Regions from separate parts of the Streptomyces sp. NPDC050264 genome, predicted to be linked through region 2. Evidence: riboswitches for the same ligand, from Rfam matches in the RefSeq annotation. Region 2 holds a riboswitch; each other region holds the start of a gene.
The links. A riboswitch is a leader RNA that binds a small molecule or an ion and turns the genes downstream of it on or off. The one in region 2 is predicted to bind cobalamin.
Positions count from the first base shown of each region.

Region 1: linked by a shared signal. The riboswitch ahead of AB0J02_RS31850 (ABC transporter substrate-binding protein) and the one ahead of AB0J02_RS23815 (HoxN/HupN/NixA family nickel/cobalt transporter) in region 2 are both predicted to bind cobalamin.
Region 3: linked by a shared signal. The riboswitch ahead of cobN (cobaltochelatase subunit CobN) and the one ahead of AB0J02_RS23815 (HoxN/HupN/NixA family nickel/cobalt transporter) in region 2 are both predicted to bind cobalamin.
Region 4: linked by a shared signal. The riboswitch ahead of AB0J02_RS31980 (CbtB-domain containing protein) and the one ahead of AB0J02_RS23815 (HoxN/HupN/NixA family nickel/cobalt transporter) in region 2 are both predicted to bind cobalamin.

Region 1 is NZ_JBFAKV010000022.1:49,166-53,954, reverse strand. Features, by position in the region: gene AB0J02_RS31870 (basic amino acid/polyamine antiporter) at 1-46, shown strand, start outside; gene AB0J02_RS31865 (arginine deiminase) at 81-1,340, shown strand; partial or broken gene AB0J02_RS31860 (hypothetical protein) at 1,376-2,227, shown strand; gene AB0J02_RS31855 (amino acid transporter) at 2,247-2,741, opposite strand; cobalamin riboswitch at 2,848-3,048, shown strand; gene AB0J02_RS31850 (ABC transporter substrate-binding protein) at 3,113-4,147, shown strand; gene AB0J02_RS31845 (iron chelate uptake ABC transporter family permease subunit) at 4,144-4,789, shown strand, end outside.
Region 2 is NZ_JBFAKV010000013.1:106,381-111,169, forward strand. Features, by position in the region: gene rho (transcription termination factor Rho) at 1-575, shown strand, start outside; gene AB0J02_RS23805 (GNAT family N-acetyltransferase) at 606-1,097, shown strand; gene AB0J02_RS23810 (inorganic diphosphatase) at 1,188-1,691, shown strand; cobalamin riboswitch at 1,720-1,939, shown strand; gene AB0J02_RS23815 (HoxN/HupN/NixA family nickel/cobalt transporter) at 1,971-3,092, shown strand; gene AB0J02_RS23820 (CaiB/BaiF CoA-transferase family protein) at 3,167-4,357, shown strand; gene AB0J02_RS23825 (hypothetical protein) at 4,659-4,789, shown strand, end outside.
Region 3 is NZ_JBFAKV010000003.1:246,075-250,863, forward strand. Features, by position in the region: gene cobN (cobaltochelatase subunit CobN) at 1-1,721, opposite strand, end outside; cobalamin riboswitch at 1,754-1,912, opposite strand; gene AB0J02_RS06285 (cobalamin biosynthesis protein CobG) at 1,972-3,567, shown strand; gene AB0J02_RS06290 (precorrin-8X methylmutase) at 3,581-4,222, shown strand; gene AB0J02_RS06295 (precorrin-2 C(20)-methyltransferase) at 4,219-4,789, shown strand, end outside.
Region 4 is NZ_JBFAKV010000022.1:68,991-73,779, forward strand. Features, by position in the region: gene AB0J02_RS31955 (winged helix-turn-helix domain-containing protein) at 1-345, shown strand, start outside; gene AB0J02_RS31960 (transposase) at 342-890, shown strand; partial or broken gene AB0J02_RS31965 (IS5/IS1182 family transposase) at 924-1,082, opposite strand; gene AB0J02_RS31970 (TOBE domain-containing protein) at 1,399-1,818, shown strand; gene AB0J02_RS31975 (enoyl-CoA hydratase/isomerase family protein) at 1,958-3,016, shown strand; cobalamin riboswitch at 3,067-3,210, shown strand; gene AB0J02_RS31980 (CbtB-domain containing protein) at 3,246-3,467, shown strand; gene AB0J02_RS31985 (CbtA family protein) at 3,490-4,251, shown strand; gene AB0J02_RS31990 (histidine phosphatase family protein) at 4,443-4,789, opposite strand, start outside.

The DNA.
Region 1 (4,789 bases), on a different contig from region 2:
CGTGCTCGGCGTCGTCGCCCTGGCCGCCGGCTGGATCAGCCTGTGAAACCCGTCATCCCGTCCCGCCTCGGAGGCACACCGTGACCGACCACGACACCCCCGCCGCCGCGTACGGCGTCCACTCCGAGGTGGGCCGGTTGCGCAAGGTCCTCGTCTGCGCGCCGGGGCTCGCCCACCGCAGGCTCACCCCGACCAACGCCGACGACCTGCTCTTCGACGACGTCATGTGGGTGGAGAACGCCCAGCGCGACCACGCCGACTTCGTCAACAAGCTGCGGCAGCGCGGCATCGACGTGGTCGAGCTGCACGATCTGCTCGCGCGGACGATGGCGCTCCCCGAGGCGAAGTCGTGGCTCCTGGACCGCAAGATCGTCGCCAATCAGGTGGGGGCGGGGCTCATCGACGACACCCGCGCCTTCCTGGAGACGCTGGAGCCGCGGCAGCTCGCCGAGTTCCTCATCGGCGGTCTCGCCACCACCGACCTGCCGGACGCGTACCGCTCCGCCTATGTGTCGATGGCGCGCGAATCGACCGGCGTACGCGAGTACTTGATGCCGCCGCTGCCCAACACCCTCTACACCCGCGACACCACCTGCTGGCTGTACGGCGGCCTCACACTCAACCCGTTGTACTGGCCCGCGCGGCACGACGAGACCCTGCTGATGAAGGCGATCTACCGCTTCCACCCGGATTTCGTCGGCTCCACCGTGTGGTGGGGCGACCCCGAACTCGCCTGGGGCCAGGCCACGTTCGAGGGCGGCGACATCATGCCCGTAGGCAACGGCGTGGTCCTGATGGGCATGAGCGAGCGCACCTCGCGGCAGGCCATCACGCAGGTCGCCGCCGCCCTGTTCAAGGAAGGCGCGGCCGAACACGTCATCGTCGCCGGGATGCCGAAGCTGCGCTCGGCGATGCACCTGGACACCGTCTTCACGTTCGCGGACCGGGACATCGTGACGCTCTACCCGCGCATCATGGACTCGGTGCACACGTTCTCGCTGCGCCCCAGCGACAAGGCGCCGGGGCTCGACATCACCGACGAGGGCTCGGCCCCCTTCGTCGACGTCGTCGCCAGGGGACTCGGGCTGCCCGGTCTGCGGGTGATCGAGACCGGCGGCGACGTGTACGCGTCCGAGCGTCAGCAGTGGGACAGCGGCAACAACGCGGTCGCCCTGGAGCCGGGTGTCGTCATCACCTACGACCGCAACACGCAGACCAACACGCTGCTGCGCAAGGCCGGCGTCGAGGTCGTCACCATCGTCGGTGCCGAACTCGGCCGGGGCCGCGGCGGCGGCCACTGCATGACCTGCCCCATCGTCCGCGACCCCGTGACCTTCTGACGGCCGCGCGGCGATCCATGGAGCGGCGCGGCGCGCTCTGCGACCGTCCCTACGACGAGGCCGCCTACCTCACCTCGCACAACGCCATGGCGACGACGGTCGACCGGTTCCTCGGCCCGCTGCAGGATCCGGACATCACCGCCCAGTTGAACGACGGCGTCCGCGCCCTGCAGCTCGACACCTACCGGTGGGAGCGGCCGGACGAGATCGTCGGCCGCCTGCGCGACTCCGACTTCACGACCGCGCAGCAGGCGCTCATCACCCGCGCGATCAACACGTTCAACCCGCCGCGCGAGGGGCTGTGGCTCTGCCACGCCGTGTGCCGGGCGGGCGCGCTCGCGCTGGTGCCCGCCCTGCGTGCGGTGGGCGACTGGATGCGCGCGCACCCGACCGAGGTCATCACCCTCATCGTGCAGGACGCGATCACCGGCGAGGACACTCAACAGGCCTGCCACGAAGCCGGGTTGGACGATCTGATCCACACGCCCGACGCCGACCCGGCGAAACCCTGGCCGACCCTCGGCGACATGGTCGACAGCGGCCGCCGCCTCGTCGTCCTCGCCGAGCAGGCCGACGGTCCGGCGCCCTGGTACCGCAACTTCTACCGGTACGGCATGGAGACCCCGTTCGCGTTCCGCGCACCGGACGAGATGAGCTGCGTGCCCCACCGCGGCGGCGACGACAAGCGGCTGTTCCTGCTGAACCACTTCATCACCGACAACGGCGGCAGCCGGCTCGACGCGGGCACGGTCAACACCCGCGGCTTCGTGCTCGACCGGGCACGCAGGTGCGAGCGGGAGCGCGGCAGGCCCGTCACGTTCGTCGCCGTCGACTACACCACGATCGGTGACGCCGTCGGCGCCGTGGCCGCGCTCAACGCCGGGCGCCGACCGCCGCGCCCACGGGTCAGAAGTGGGTGGCGATCCCGAAGGCCCGGCGCAGCTGTGCCATGTCGTGCCGGTCGTGGTCCGCGGGCTCGTACCCCTGGTGGAAGCGGACCTGCTGTTCGGCTGAGAGACACGGCACAGGCTCTCCCGCGACGGTGCCGGTGACGAAGACGTGCGCGGGGTAGCCGAACGGCCGCTCCGGGTCGAAGGAGGCCTGCCGGGCGGAGCCGTCGTCGGCGAAGTGCAGAGGATGCAGGTCGAGTTCGCGGCCGTCCGCGTGCGTGACGACGAAGCGGACGGGACGCCAGTCCAGGGTCTCGACGAATCCGGCGCCGGCGAGGGCGGCGAGCACGGCGGGTTCCTGCTCGTGGCGGTGCATCAGGTCGAGATCCCGATGCTCCCGGGTCTCCGCGCCGACCAGCGCGTCGATGCCCCAGCCGCCCCCGATCCACACGTCCGCTCCGGCCCGCCGCAGCAGGGCGAGGACCACCAGCACATCGTCGGCTGTCATCATCCGACGCAGGGTAGGGGCCCGCGTCACGAACGGCGAGCGGGTTACCGCCGCTCGACCGCTCTCCCGGAACGGGCCCGGACCACCGTCCGATGGCTGGTCAGGCCCGTGATACCTTCCGAAAGCCAGTCGTACCCATGTGCGTATCGTACGTGCACGGGTCAGGGAATCCGGTGGAAATCCGGAGCTGACGCGCAGCGGTGAGGGTGACGGGCGGAGCCACTGCCACTGGACCGGTGTACCGGTCCGGGAAGGCGCTCCGTCCGGACGATCCCGAGTCCGAAGACCTGCTGGCGGCCTCCGTGACCGGCACGCGGCCGGGGGTGAACCGTAGGCCGGCTCCGCGTATGGGCCCTGGACGCAGAGGAAGTTCCGTGCCTTTCGCACGTCAAATCCGCCGTTTCGCACCGCTGTTGGCGGGTGCCTTGCTGCTCACGGCATGCGGCGGCGCGGGCTCCGGCACCGCGGACCGCTCGGGCGGCGCGGATTCCGCCGTGACCCTCGACAACTGCGGCACGAAGGTCCGGGTCGCACACGCCCCGCGTCGCGCCGTCGCCCTGGACCAGGGATCGGCGGAGATCATGCTCTCGCTCGGCCTCGCCGACCGGATGGTGGGGACCGCGACGTGGACCGATCCCGTCCTGAAAGGGCTGGAGGAGGCGAACGCGAAGGTGCCGCGGCTCGCCGACCGCTATCCGTCGTTCGAGAAGGTCCTGGACACCGAGCCGGACTTCGCCGCCGCCTCGTTCACGTACACCCTCGGCAAGGGCGGGGTGGCGCCGCGCGAGCAGTTCGAGAAGCTCGGCGTGCCCACCTACCTCTCCCCCACCGACTGTGCGGGCAAGGACAACAGCGGTGACGGCGACGGCGTGCGCAGCAGCGCGCTGACCATGGACACCGTCTACGGCGAGATACGCGATCTGGCACGGATCTTCGACGTGGAGGAGCGCGGACAGAAGCTCGTCGCCGACCTCACGTCCCGTGTCAGCAAGGCCACTTCGGGGGTCGATGCCGACGGCGTGAGCGTCCTGTACTGGTTCGCCAACTCCGACTCGCCCTATATGGCGGGCTGTTGCGGCGCGCCCGGCATCGTCACCAAGGAGCTCGGCGTGCGCAACGTCTTCGACGACACGCACGAGGAGTGGCCGCAGATCAACTGGGAGACCGTCGCGGACCGCGACCCCGACGTCCTCGTCATCGGCGATCTGACCCGCCGCTCACAGTCAGCGGAGTCCGCCGCGCAGAAGATCAAGTTCTTGGAGTCCGACCCGGTCACCAAGGAGATGACCGCCGTCCGCGAGAAGCGGTACGTGCTGCTGAAGGGCCAGGATCTGAACCCGACGATCCGCACCGTGGACGGTGTGGAGAAGGTGGCGGCCGCGCTGCGCGAGTTCGGCCTGGACGCGTGAGAGCGGTCCGGCCCGCGCTGTACTGGACCGCGGCCGTCGCCGCGCTCTGCGCCTCGGTCGCCGTGGCCATCACCATCGGTCCGGCGCACATCGGCGTCGGCGACGTGTGGGCGGCGGTCGGCGCCCGGCTCGGCTGGGGCACCTCGGACCTGTCGCCGATCCGGGACGGCATCGTCTGGAATCTGCGGCTGCCCCGCACCCTGCTCGCCGCGGTCTGCGGTGCGGGCCTCGCGGTGTGCGGCACGGTGCTGCAGGCGCTGTTGCGCAACCCCCTCGCGGACCCGTTCGTGCTCGGCGTCTCCTCCGGGGCGTCGACCGGAGCCGTCCTCGTGGTGGTCCTCGGCCTCGGCGGCGGCGCTCTCTCGGTGTCCGGCGGGGCGTTCCTCGGAGCGCTCTGCTCGTTCGCGCTCGTGCTGCTGCTCAGCCACACGCTGGGCGGCACGACGGACCGGGTGGTGCTGTGCGGGGTCGCCGCGATGCAGCTGTTCTCCTCGCTGACGTCGTTCGTGGTGCTGACGGCGGCCGACGCGGAGACGACGCGCGGCGTCCTGTTCTGGCTGCTCGGCTCGCTCGGCGGGGTCGGCTGGAGCGAGCTGTGGCTGTGTCTCGCGGTGCTCGTGGTGGCGCTCGCGGTGTGCCTCG
Region 2 (4,789 bases):
ACCAGCCCGCCAAGGCCCACATCGCGCTCGCCGAGCTCGCCATCGAGCGCGCCAAGCGCCTCGTCGAGCAGGGCCGCGACGTGGTGCTCCTGCTCGACTCCCTCACCCGGCTGTGCCGCGCCCACAACAACGCCGCGTCAGCGGGCGGCCGCACCCTGTCCGGCGGCGTCGACGCCGCCGCGCTCATCGGCCCGAAGCGCCTGTTCGGCGCGGCCCGCAACACCGAGGAGGCCGGCTCCCTGACGATCCTCGCCACAGCCCTGGTGGACACGGGTTCGCGCGCCGACGACTACTTCTTCGAGGAGCTCAAGAGCACCGGCAACATGGAGCTGCGCCTCGACCGCGCGCTCGCCGACCGCCGCGTCCACCCCGCCGTCGACATCACCCCGTCCGGCACGCGCCGCGAGGAACTCCTGCTGTCCGCCCCCGAGTCGACCGCTGTACGCGGACTCCGCCGGGCCCTCCAGGGCCGCGAGGGCCAGTCGTCCTACGAGGCACTTCTGGACAAGCTGCGCCGCACCCCCGACAACGCCGCGTTCCTGCGCCAGGTCCACTCGACGGTACCCACGGGCTGACCCCGCCCCCGGATGCGTAATACTCGCTGTATGACCTCGAGCATTACGCGCGCCGGCAGCGGCCCTGCCGTCACGGTGCGGCGCGCCACGGCGCGCGACGCCAGGCGCCTCACCCGGCTCGTGCGCGCCTCCCGCGCCTACGAGGCCCCGTACACGGCGATGGTCGCGGACTACCGGGTGGGCCCGGACTACATCGAGGCGCACCGGGTGTTCGTCGCGGCCGCCCGCGCGGACGACCGGGTCCTCGGCTTCTACTCCCTGATCGTCGCCCCGCCGGAGCTGGACCTGATGTTCGTCGCCGATGACGCGCAGGGCCTCGGCATCGGGCGGCTGCTCGTCTCCCACATGCGGGACGAGGCCCGCGCCGCGGACCTCGACCACGTGCGCGTCGTCTCGCATCCGCCCGCCGAGGGCTTCTACCGGAGCGTGGGCGCGCTGCGCACCGGGACCGCGCTCGCGCGGCCGCCCGCCGTCGCATGGGACCGCCCCGAACTGGTATTCCCCATCACCCCCGAGATCTGACACCCCGCGGTCCGAGGGGTTCCGCCCTCGCCCCGCACGGCGCACACTCGGTGGCATCTGAGCGGGCGGCAATGGGGCAAGGAGGCCACATTGGGCGGCAGCGAGGCGCGCGGCGACGCGTTCGACGTGATCGTGGAGATACCGCAGGGCTCCAGGAACAAGTACGAGATGGATCACGAGCTGGGGCGTATCCGGCTCGACCGGATGCTGTTCACCTCGACCCAGTACCCCGCGGACTACGGCTACATCGACGGCACGCTCGGCCGTGACGGCGATCCGCTGGACGCGCTCGTGCTGACCGACGACGCGACGTTCCCCGGCTGCACCATCGAGTGCCGGGCGATCGGCATGTTCGTGATGAGCGACGAGAAGGGACCGGACGAGAAGGTCCTCTGTGTCCCCGCCCATGACCCGCGCCACGCCTCGATCCAGGACATCGAGGACATCCCCGAGTTCGACCGCCTGGAGATCACCCACTTCTTCGAGGTCTACAAGGACCTGGAGCCCGGCAAGTCGGTGGAGGGCTCCCATTGGGAGGGCAGCGACAAGGCCTACGAGGAGATCGGGCGGTCGCGCGAGCGCCGGGGGCGATAGCCGCCCGCGGCGCCGGGGAGTGCGTCGACTAGGGTGGTCGGGCCGTGGTGCTCGGGAAGACCGGTGACGGCCCCCAGGGGTCAAGTCCGGAGCGGCCCTCGCCACTGTGATCGGGTTTCGCGCCGCCCTCGGGCCGGCGCGAAGCGCACCGCTCCACACGTCACTGGCTGCCGCAGGGCCGCTGGGAAGGCAGGAGCGGCGTGGCACGCCCGTAAGCCAGGAGACCGGCCGCGGCATCTCACAAAGTGATTCCACGAGGTGCTGGAGCGTGATCAAGGCATGACCCTGCCCGGGAACTCCCCTGCGCGGCCCACCGGCCCGCACCCCCCTGCCACTTTCCGCTGGCGCCGCGAGGACACCGTGCGCACCGCGGGTCTCATCGCGGTGATCGCGGCCCTGCACGTCGTCGCGTTCGGCGTGCTGTTCCTCCTCGTCGTCCCCGAGCACTACGAGGTCGGCAACAAGGCCTTCGGTATCGGCCTCGGCGTCACCGCGTACACGCTCGGCATGCGGCACGCCTTCGACGCCGACCACATCGCCGCGATCGACAACACGACCCGCAAGCTGATGGCGGACGGCAAGCGGCCCGTCTCCGTGGGGTTCTGGTTCGCGCTCGGCCACTCCAGCGTGGTCGTCGCGATGGCCGCCCTGGTGGCGGGCGGCGCGGCCCTCGCGGGCACCCTGCTGAACGACGAGTCCAGCACCCATCAGGTGCTCGGCGTCGTCGGCACCACCGTCTCGGGTACGTTCCTGTACCTCATCGCCGCCCTCAACCTCGTGGCCCTGCTGGGCATCCTGAAGGTCTTCCGGGCGATGCGCGAGGGCTCGTACGACGAGCGGGAGCTGGAACAGCACCTGGCCTCACGGGGGTTCATGAACCGGATCCTCGGCCGCTTCACCAAATCGATCACCCGCCCGGGGCAGATGTATCCGCTCGGCTTCCTCTTCGGCCTCGGCTTCGACACGGCAACCGAGGTGACGTTGATGGTGATGGCGGGCAGTGGCGCGGCGGCGGGTCTGCCGTGGTACGCGATCCTGTGCCTGCCGCTGCTGTTCGCCGCGGGCATGAGCCTGTTCGACACGCTCGACGGGACGTTCATGAACTTCGCCTACCAGTGGGCGTTCTCCAACCCGGTGCGCAAGGTGTTCTACAACCTCACCATCACCGGTCTGTCGATCGCGGTCGCCTTCTTCATCGGCACCATCGAGCTCGTCGGCGTCCTGCACGAGAAGCTCGACCTCACCGACGCGCTGACCGGCTGGATAGCCGGCCTCGATATGGACAACGTCGGCTACGTCATCGTCGGCCTGTTCGTGGTGGTGTGGGCGGCGGCGATCGCCTACTGGCGCCTCGCCAGGGTCGAGCAGCGCTGGTCGGCGCGGGTCGCCGAGGGCGGGTAGGGGCCCGCCGCCCCGGGCGCGGGCGTCGCATAGCGTGCAGCACGACGACACCGCCCGAGCACGGAGGACCCCGAATGAGCGCCGCCCGCCTGCCCCTTGAGGGCGTCACCGTCGTCAGCCTGGAACAGGCGGTGGCCGCGCCGTTCGCCACGCGCCAGCTCGCCGACCTCGGCGCGCGCGTGATCAAGGTGGAGCGGCCCGGCGCGGGGGACTTCGCGCGCGGCTACGACGAAACGGTGCACGGCCAGTCCAGTCACTTCGTGTGGCTGAACCGCTCGAAGGACTCGGTGACGCTCGACGTCAAGACCGACGGCGGCCGTGCGGTCCTGGAGCGGCTGCTGGCGGGAGCGGATGTCTTCGTGCAGAATCTCGCACCCGGCGCGGCGGCCCGACTCGGCCTCTCCGCGCGCGAGTTGGCACAGCGCCACCCGGCGTTGATCGTCTGCGACATCTCCGGCTACGGAGCCGACGGGCCGTGGGCGCACCGCAAGGCGTACGACCTGCTGGTGCAGTGCGAGACGGGCGTCCTGTCGGTGACGGGCGCCCCCGGCGCCCCGGCCAAGGTCGGCATCGCGATCGCCGACATCGCGGCCGGGATGTACGCGTTCTCGGGCATCCTCACCGCCCTGTACGAGCGGCGGGCCACGGGCACCGCACGCGCGGTGGAGGTGTCGCTGTTCGAGGCGCTCGCGGAGTGGATGGGCTACCCCGCGTACTACACGGCGCACTCGGGCCGGCAGCCGGAACGGGTCGGCGCAGCGCACCCGACGATCGCCCCCTACGGCCCCTATGACGCGGCGGACGGCAAGACGGTCCTGCTGGCCATCCAGAACGAACGGGAGTGGGCTTCCTTCTGCGCGGAGTTCCTGGACGACGCCTCTCTGGCCGATGATCCGCGCTTCCACCGCAACTCGGCCCGGGTCGCGCACCGCGCCGAACTCGACGCGATCGTCACCGCCCGCTTCGCCGAACTCGGCGCACAGGAGGCCGTCGCCCTCCTGGAACGCGCCAAGGTCGCGAACGCCCGGCTCAACACCGTCGCCGACTTCCTGGACCACCCGGTCCTGGCCGGCCGCGACCGCTGGCGGGACGTCGCCACCCCGGGCGGCCCCGTCCGCGCGCTGCTGCCCCCGGTGGGGCTGCACGGCGTGGAGCCCCGGATGGACCCGGTCCCGGCGGTGGGCGAACACACGGAGGCGGTCCTGAAGGAGTTCGGCTACGACGCGGCGGCGATCGGTGAACTACGGGAGCAGGGGGCGCTGTGACGCAGGGGCACTCGATGGGCACGCGAACGCGGGCCGTTCGGCCCACCACAAGGGTCACTCGGCCCGCTCCCGCCGAAGGCTCTCACTGAGATGCTGCCGCACAGAGCCTCCCGTGCCCTCGTTCTCCCGCAGGGGCGCACGGTGGAGGCCCGGGCCCGCCGGGCGCAGGAGGGGGAGCTGCGACCGGCGGGCCCGGTGACGGGGCCACGCCGGGCGCGGTGTGACACGCGTAAATCATCCCGGTCGGAGCGGTAAAGTGTCGCGTCAACCTGCACGCGCCCGATCACCCAGGAGCACCTACGTGACCGTAGCCATCGACTCGTCCGAGGCAGCCGTCCCGTCCGGCGAGGACGCCGGGGACACGACCGTCGCGGAGCCCACCCCCGCGGCGGACGTGCCGGAGGCGCGCCAGTCCGACGCGGACGAGGAGAG
Region 3 (4,789 bases), on a different contig from region 2:
AGGTCACCGAGGGCGGCGTCCGGCGCGCAGGCGGCGGACAGGCCCGCGTTCTTGCCGGGCAGCCACTCCAGGTTGCCGTGCTTGCCGAGGTGGATCATCGCGTCGGCGCCGAAACCCCCGTCGTCGGCCGACGCGGCGATCCAGCGGTACGCCGCCAAGTAGTGGTGCGAGGGCGGCAGATCGGGGTCGTGGTAGATCGCGATGGGGTTCTCGCCGAAGCCGCGCGGCGGCTGGATGAGGATGAGGAGATTGCCGCGGCGCAGGGCGGCGAGCACGATGTCGCCCTCGGGGTTGCGGGAGCGGTCCAGGAACATCTCGCCGGGCGGCGGACCCCAGTGCCGCTCGACGCCGTCACGCAGTTCCTGCGGCAGGGTCACGTACCAGCGCTTGTAGTCGGCGGCCGGGATGCGCACCGGGTTCTTGGCGAGCTGCTCCTCGGTGAGCCACTCCTGGTCGTGACCGCCCGCATCGATGAGCGCGCGGATCAGCTCGTCGCCGTCACCGGAGGCGAGACCGGGGATCTCGGCCGTGTCCCCGAAGTCGTAGCCCTCCTCGATGAACCGCTTGAGCAGGACGATCGCGGACGCGGGGGTGTCCAGGCCGACCGCGTTGCCGATACGGGAGTGCTTGGTGGGGTACGCCGACAGGACGAGCGCCAGCTTCTTGTCCCGCGCCGGGATGTGCCGGAGGCGGGCGTGGCGGACGGCGATCCCGGCGACGCGGGCGGCGCGCTCGGGGTCGGCCACGTAGGCCGGGAGCCCGTCCTCGTCGATCTCCTTGAAGGAGAACGGGACGGTGATGAGGCGCCCGTCGAACTCCGGCACCGCGATCTGGCTCGCGGCGTCCAGCGGCGAGACACCCTCGTCGTTCTCCGCCCAGTCCGCACGGGACGAGGTCAGGCACAGGGCCTGGAGGATCGGCACGTCGAGGTGGGTGAGGGCGCCCGCGTCCCACGACTCGTCGTCACCGCCGGCGCTCGCCTCCGCGGGGCGCGTGCCGCCCGCCGCGAGGACCGTCGTCACGATCGCGCCGACGGGGCGCAGCGCCTCGATGAGCTCCGGTTCGGGGGCGCGCAGCGAGGCCACGTACAGCGGCAGTGGCCGGGCCCCGGCGCGCTCGATCTCCTCGCACAGGGCGTGCACGAAGGCCGTGTTGCCGCTCATGTGGTGGGCGCGGTAGTAGAGCACGGCGATCGTCGGACCGTCGCTCCGCGAAGGGGTCCGCTCCAACGGGCCCCAGGTCGGCGCGGGCGCCGGGGCCTCGAAACCGTGGCCGGTCAGCAGCACCGTGTCGGAGAGGAAGCGCGCCAGCTGGCCGAGGTTGGCCGGGCCGCCGTGCGCCAGGTACTTGTGGGCCTCGGCGGCGATGCCGACCGGGACGGTCGAGGCCGCCATCAGCTGGGCGTCCGGCGCCTGTTCACCACTGAGCAGCACCAGCGGGATTCCGGCCGCGGTCAGCCGGTCGATGCCGTCCTGCCAGGCACGGACCCCGCCGAGGAGCCGTACGACGACGAGGCCGACACCGTCGAGGAGCGCGGGAAGCTCCGTCTCGACGTCGAGCCGGGAGGGGTTCGCGAAGCGGTACGTGACCGGGCCGTCGGCGGCGTCCGCGACGGCGGCGTTCGCCGCGCGGGCGCTGAGCAGGTCGGTGTCGGACGTCGAGAGGAGCAGGAGCTGCGCGGGCTCCGGGGACTGCGAGGGCTCCGAGGGCTGCTGGGGCATGCGTCGTCTGGCCTTCCTCGGGGTGTCCGCGCCCCGGGTGGTCGTTGGACGGCGGGAGTTCCTGGCTCACCCTCATGTATGAGAGGGCTCACAGTGGCGGGACCGCGCCGGAATCGCACCGGGCTTCCTCCCCTGTCGCCGTCGCTGGCGATGGCGGCGGGCCGGACGGGACCGCCGCGGTTCATCGTACGGGGCGGGGGCGTGACCTGGTACGGGATGCCCGTCACAGGCGGTGGGTATGCTCCGTCGCATGCCCGCCTCCCCCATACCCGACGATCCCGGTGCGCCCGGAACATCCGGAACGTCCCGGGATGACGCCTGCCCCGGCGCGCTGCGGCTGCACGCGGCGGACGACGGGTTCCTGGCGCGGATCCGGATCCCCGGCGGGGTCCTCGACGTGGCACAGGCGCGGGCCCTGGCCGACGCGGCCGGGCGGCTCGGGGACGGGACGCTGCATCTCACCTCGCGGGGCAACGTGCAGTTGCGCGGCTTGCGGGGCGGGTGCGGTGGTGAGCTGGCGGAGGTTCTCGTCGGGGCCGGGCTGCTGCCCTCCGCCGCGCATGAACGGGTCCGCAATGTGGTGGCCTCGCCGATGTCGGGGCTCGACGGGGGCGGGTTCGTCGACGTACGCGGATGGTTGACCGGGCTCGACGCGGAGCTCTGTGCGAGTTCCCTCACCCCCGAGCTGTCCGGGCGGTTCCTCTTCGCGCTGGACGACGGGCGGGGGGATGTGGCCGGGCTCGGGCCCGACGTTCTGCTGCGCGGGCTTGCGGGGGGTGGGGGCCTGCTCTCCGTCGGCGGGGCGGGGTTCTTTGTGCGGTACGCGGAGGGGGCGCGGGCGGCGGTTGTCGCCGCCGAGGTCTTTGTGCGGGCGGCCCGTACGGTTTCCGGGCGGCGGGTGTGGCGGGTCCGTGAACTGGGCTTGGCCGAGGCGGAGTTGGCGACTCTGGTCGCCGAGGAGCTGGCTGCGGCGGGGATCGCGGCGAGCCCCCTCAGGGGCGCGAGCAGCCACGACGGCGCCGCACCCGCGAACGCTCCGCAAGCCCCTACGGCGCCGAGGCCACGGGGCTCCGCCCCGGACCCCGCTCCTCAATCGCCGGAGGGGCTGGATTTCGCGGACCCCGCACTCCACCCGCCGAAGCAGGTGAACTTGGCCGGCTCCGCGCCCCAACCGCCGAAGAAGATGAACTTGGCGGACTCCGCACCCCAACCGCCGGAGAAAGTGAACTTGGCCGGCTCCGCGCCCCAACCGCCGAAGAAAGTGAACTTGACGGACTCCGCGCCCCAACCGCCGAAGAAAGTGAACTTGGCGGACTCCGCGTTTCAACCGCCGGGGAGGGTGGACTTGGGCGGCTCTGGAGCCCAAGCGGCCGGAGAGACGGAATTTTCGGACTCCGCGCCCCGCGCCCCGGAGGGGCTGGACACGGGGCTGGTGGGGTCGGTCACTGTCACCGCCCCGTTCGGGGCCGTCACCGGTGATCAATGGGGCGCCCTCACCGACCTCGTCGCCCAACTTCCCCCCGGGGAAATCCGGCTCACCCCGTGGCGGGACATCGTGATACCCGGCGCCACCCCGGCCCAGGCCGAACAGCTCACCCGTACCGGACTCGTCACCGACCCCGCGTCCCCCTGGACCCGCACAGGCGCATGCGTCGGCCGCCCCGGATGCGCCAAGGCCAACGCCGATGTGCGGGCCGACGCGACCTCGCGGCACCCGCGCCTGCCCACCTACTGGTCCGGCTGCGAGCGTCGCTGCGGGCATCCCGTCGGGCCGTACGTGGACGTCGTGGCGCGCCCCGACGGTACGTATAACGTCACCAACCCCCCTACCTCGCAACCCACTTGAGAGAGCCGAACCCGTGTATGACTACGAGAAGGACGGCGCGGCCATCTACCGCGAGTCCTTTGCCACCATCCGAGCGGAGGCCGCGGAGGGACTCGCGGCGCTGCCCGCCGACGTCGCCCAGGCGGCGGTCCGCATGATCCACGCCTGCGGTCAGGTGGATCTCGTACAGGACATCGGCCACTCGGCCGGGGTCGTGGCGAAGGCCCGCGCCGCGCTGCGGGCCGGTGCGCCGATCCTCTGTGACGCGCGGATGGTCGCCAGCGGCGTCACCCGCAAGCGGCTGCCCGCCGACAACGAGGTGATCTGCACGCTCAACGAGCCCGAAGTGCCCGCTTTGGCGGCCGAGTTGGGGACCACGCGCAGTGCCGCCGCGCTGGAGCTGTGGCGGGAGCGGCTCGACGGTGCCGTCGTCGCCATCGGCAACGCGCCGACCGCCCTCTTCCATCTCCTGGAGATGATCCGCAAGGGCGCGCCCCGGCCGGCGGCGGTTCTCGGCATCCCGGTCGGGTTCGTCGGGGCCGCCGAGTCCAAGGACGCGCTGGCCGCGAACGAACTCGGCCTGGAGTACCTGATCGTCCGCGGGCGCCGTGGCGGCAGCGCCATCACCGCCGCCGCGATCAACGCCATAGCGACCGAGGTGGAGATCCAGGCATGAGCAACCCTCCCGTGAAGACAGGCAAGTTGTACGGGGTCGGGCTCGGGCCCGGCGACCCGGAGCTGATGACCGTCGCCGCCGTGCGCGCCATCGCCGGGGCGGACGTCATCGCGTACCACTGTGCCCGCCACGGCCGTTCCATCGCGCGCTCCATCGCCGCGGAGCACATCCACGAAGGGCAGATCGAGGAGCGGCTGATGTATCCGCTCACGGTCGAGACGACGGACCACCCCGGCGGCTACCGCGGGGCACTCGACGACTTCTACGCCGAGGCCGCCGCCACGCTCGCCGCCCACCTCGACGCGGGCCGCACGGTCGCCGTGCTCGCGGAGGGCGACCCGCTCTTCTACGGCTCCTACCAGCACATGCACAAGCGCCTCGCCGACCGGTACGACACCACGGTCATCCCCGGTGTCACGTCCGTCAGCGCGGCGGCGGCCCGGCTCGGCGAGCCGTTGTGCGAGGACACGGAGACGCTGACGATCATCCCGGGGACGCTGCCCGAGGACGAGCTGACCGCGCGGATCGCCGCCGCGGACTCGGCGGTGGTGATGAAGCTGGGCCGTA
Region 4 (4,789 bases), on a different contig from region 2:
TGGGTGAACTGCCGGATATTGCACCGCCGTCGGCAAGGGAGATGTCGCCGATCGAAGCCCGTATCCGTGAACGTCACGCCATCGTCCACGCGCTCCTCCACCTGGACCCTGGCGAGGATCAAGACACTGATCGGGCGCCGGTTTCACAAGTGCCTCGCGCTGTCGAGCATCATGGAGATGCTCCGCAGTCATGGGTTCAGCCATCAGGTCCCGGCGCGGCGCACTGCGGAGCGCGATGAGGAGAAGGTCACCGGCTGGGTGAAGGACACGTGGCCGCAGGTGGAAGCGCCGCGGCGGCACTCGGGGCCTTCATCGTCTTTGGGGACGAGGCCAAATTCTCGATGACGCCGCCCACCTCCCGCACCTGGGCCCGACGCGGGCACACCCCGGCGATCCGGGTGAGGGGACGCTCCCAGCGCCGCTTCTCCATCGCCGCCCTGACCTGCTACAAACCCGGCGAGCGTTCCCGGCTGATCTTCAGACCCAAACGGCACGCGGACCACAAACGTGGCGGCCGGCGCAGCTTCACCTGGACCGACTACCGCGACCTCCTCATCGCCGCCCACCGGCAACTCGATGCCCCACTCGTGCTCATCTGGGACGACCTGAACGTGCACCTGGACGCTCGACTCCGCGCCTTCATCGCCGCCCAGGAATGGATCACTTCCTTTCAACTTCCGCCCTACGCACCCGACCTCAACCCGGTCGAAGGCATCTGGTCACTGGCTCGGCGCGCGGGCCAGAACAACATTGACTTCACCGACCCGGACCACCTGATGCACGTCCTACGACGAACCCTCCGCGAGCTCCAATATCGCAACGACGTCATCGACAGATGCCTCGCCGCAACCGGACTCACCCTGACGACACCACACCCGAAAGCTCAATAACTCCGCCTCGTCCGCCCCCTCGTACGGGATCTACGCCGACATGACTTCCCGCAGGTCAGTGACCTTGCCGCCGAGGTTGAGCGAGGTCTTCTGGCGCTCGGCCCGCCAGGCCGACAAGGTCGGCTCCATCAACGCCCAGCGGGTATCGGAGAGATCGCTCAAGTACGGCAGGCGCGGCTGCGAAGAGGGCATGGGGATACTCATGCACGAGACCCACGCCCGGGCATATCGCTCGATCGAGCGAGGCAAAAGCCGCTTTCAGTAGGTTCTTCGAACCGGACAGGAGCTATCGGTTGGAACCGGGGTGAAACGCAGGGTCACACCTGCCGAAGCTGCGGCCGCAAACCGCCTGTTCTGCCTGTATGCGGCCAATCCCGGCACAGCGGAAATATCTCAAAGCATCATATAGACGACACGAACGTCCTCTGAGAGCCGCCCGACGCGACTACGGTGAGCCGCAACAGGCCCCGTAACGGGCAAAACGTCTCTATTCGATAGGCGCGCCGTCATGACCCTGAGCATCCGCAACCAACTGCCCGGCACCGTCACCGCCATCACGTCCGGCGAGGTGATGGCGACGGTCAAGGTCCGTCTCGACGGCGGCCGGCACCTCACGGCCGCCATCACCCGGGAGTCCGTCAAGGACCTCGGCCTCGCCGAAGGATCCCCGGTCCGCGCCCTGGTCAAGTCCACCGAAGTGGCGCTCGCCACCGGCCGCGTCGAGGGCCTGTCCATCCGCAACCAGCTGCCCGGCACCGTCACCGACGTGACCACCGGCGGCGCCATGGCCACCGTCAAGATCTCCGTCGACGGCGGCGAACTGACCGCCGCCGTCACCAAGGACGCGGTCGCCGACCTCGACCTGAGCGCAGGCTCCTCCGTCGTCGCCCTCATGAAGTCGACCGAGGTGTCGCTGGCCACCGCCTGACGGGCCGCCGCGTGACCCGCGGGGCGATCGGAGAGGATGACACCAAGAAGATCGTCCGGGCCCTGCGGGTCCCGCGCCCTGGAAGGAACGACGAGATCATGCGCGTCCTCGTGACCCCTGCCCCGACGGAGGCCCTCGGATGACCGGCGGCGAACCCCCCGTCCTCGTACGCAGGGAAGGGCGGGCCGCCCACCTCGTCCTCAATCGGCCCCGCGCCCTGAACGCCCTCAACCACGACATGGTGCTCCGCGTCGACCGGGCACTGTCCGCGTGGGAACACGACGACACCGTGGAGACCGTCGTCATCACCGGCGCCGGGGAGCGCGGGCTGTGCGCGGGCGGCGACATCCGCGCCGTGCACGACGACGCGCGGGACGGCGACGGCACGGCCTCCGCCGGCTTCTGGCGCGACGAGTACCACCTCAACGCCCGTATCGCCCGCTACCCCAAGCCCTACGTCGCCGTCATGGACGGCATCGTGATGGGCGGCGGCGTGGGCATCTCGGCGCACGGCGACGTCCGCGTCGTCACCGAACGTTCTCGGGTCGCCATGCCGGAGACCGGCATCGGCTTCGTCCCCGACGTCGGCGGGACCCATCTGCTCCCGCGCGCCCCCGGCGAACTGGGCACCCGTCTCGCGCTGACCGGGGAGCACATCGGCGCCGGTGACGCGCTGCTGTGCGGACTCGCCGACCACTACGTCCCGTCGGCGGCACTGCCCGCCCTGCTGGCCGAACTGGCGACACGGCCGGTACAGGACGCGCTCGCCCACCACGCGCTCCCCGCGCCACAGGGGGAGCTGGAGGCGGGGCGGGAGTGGACCGACGCGTGCTTCGCCGCCGACACCGTCGAGGAGATCCTCGCCCGGCTCCTCGACCACGGGGACCCGGCGGCCAAGGAAACGGCCGAAACACTGCTCGGCAAGTCGCCCACCGCCGTCAAGGTCACGCTGGAAGCGGTGCGCCGGGCCCGGGAACTCGGCTCCCTGGAAAGGGTGCTGGACCAGGAGTACCGCGTCTCCTGCGCGGCGATGGGCAATCCGGACTTCGTCGAGGGGGTCCGCGCCCAGGTCATCGACAAGGACCGCAGGCCCCGCTGGTCGCCGCGGACCCTCGCCGAGGTCACCGCCGCTGATGTGGAACGCCATTTCACGCCGCTCGGCGAGCGCGAACTGGGCCTGGGCGGTGGCCTGTTGTAGCCCCACGCGCGCCGCGGGCGAGATCACGCCGGTCCGCGCTGTCTTGGCCATGCACGCGACACGCGGTACCTTCGGTGCGTATCGACGACGGCACGACGGAAGCCGGTGAGAATCCGGGACGGTCGCGCCACTGTGAGCGAGCGGTCACAAGACCGTTCGTGAGTCAGACCCGTGGCTGTCGTCCTGTGCACCACCGAGATGGGACGCGAACTCCCGAGGAGGCCCTGCCATGGCGCAGCATGTCGCCCAGCCGACTGCCACCACCCCTGAAGTGCCCGCAACACTGCCGTTGAAGGCGATCGCCCCCTGGGCCGCCTTCTTCGGCGTCCTGATGCTGGTCCTGCTCTACTTCGTCGGCGCCGAACAGGGCGCCACGTCCGTGTTCAGCGGCGCCGAAGTCCATGAGTGGGTGCACGACGCCCGCCACCTGCTCGGTTTCCCCTGCCACTGACCAGAGGGACACCGCGCAGCTCATGAACTCGACAACCGTACGCAATCTGCTTGTTCGGGGCATGCTCGCAGGCCTGGCCGCCGGTGTGCTCGCCCTGGTCATCGCCTACTGGCTCGGTGAGCCGAACGTCGACAAGGCGATCGGCTTCGAGGAGTCGGCCCACGCCGGGCACTCCCACGGTGACGAGGCCGAACTCGTCTCGCGGAGCCTGCAGTCCACGGCCGGACTCGCCACCGGCGTCCTCGTCTACGGGGTCGCCTTCGGCGGTATCGCCGCACTCGCCTACTGCTTCGCCCTGGGCCGGGTGGGCCGTTTCGGCCCGCGCGCCACGGCGCTCCTGCTGTCGGTGTGCGCGCTGCTCGCCGTGTACGTCGTCCCGTTCCTGAAGTACCCGGCCAACCCGCCCGCCGTCGGCAACCCCGACACCATCGGCAAGCGGACCACCCTGTACTTCCTGATGATGGTGCTCAGCGTGCTTCTCGCGATCGCCGCGACGATCCTGGGCAAGCGGCTCGCGCCTCGCATCGGCAATTGGTACGCGACCGTCGTGGCGATGCTCGGCTTCGCCGTCGTGATCGGACTTGCGTACCAGTTCCTGCCCGTGATCAACGACGTGCCGGAGCACTTCCCGGCCGCTCTGCTGTGGCGCTTCAGGCTCTCCGCTCTCGCCATACAGATCGTGATGTGGGGCGGATTCGGCCTGCTCTTCGGCGAGTTGGCCGAGCGGCTGCTGCGCCCGAAGGCCGCCACCGTGCCCAGCCGGGCGGTGCCGGCCGGTCGGTGATCCGGCCCGTCGCACGAGAGGGTCCGCGGAGTTGTCCGGGGGCCTTCTCGCGTTGACGCCCGACGTGAACGCGCCACTGAACGCGCCGCTCAGGACGTGACCGACCGCAGCGGGAGCGCGGTCGGCTACGCCGGGCCCGGACCCCGCCCGCGCCGCGCCGCGCTCCAACTGGCGTACCGGCGCCGCAATCGTCAGGCCCCGCCCAGCGCGTGGCCGAGAGCCACATTCCATCGGCCCAGCCGTCCGCTGAGTTCCGTGACCGTCAGCGGTGCCACGTCGAGTCGCCAGAACGCCGAGGGGGGCGCCCCCGTGGCATGGACGACAGCGGCCCGCACCACATCCGGCTCCACCACCGCGATCAGGCGCCCCGAACCCGGTTCCACGCCGCCCAGCCACCGTGCGACCCGCGCACACACCTGCGCCACCGACTCCCCGCCGGGCGCCGCGGCGTCGGGTTCGGTGAGCCAGCGGCCCAGGGTTTCGGGGTCCGCCGCGCCCACCTCGTCCAGGGTCCTGCCGCGCCAGCGCCCGGCGTCGA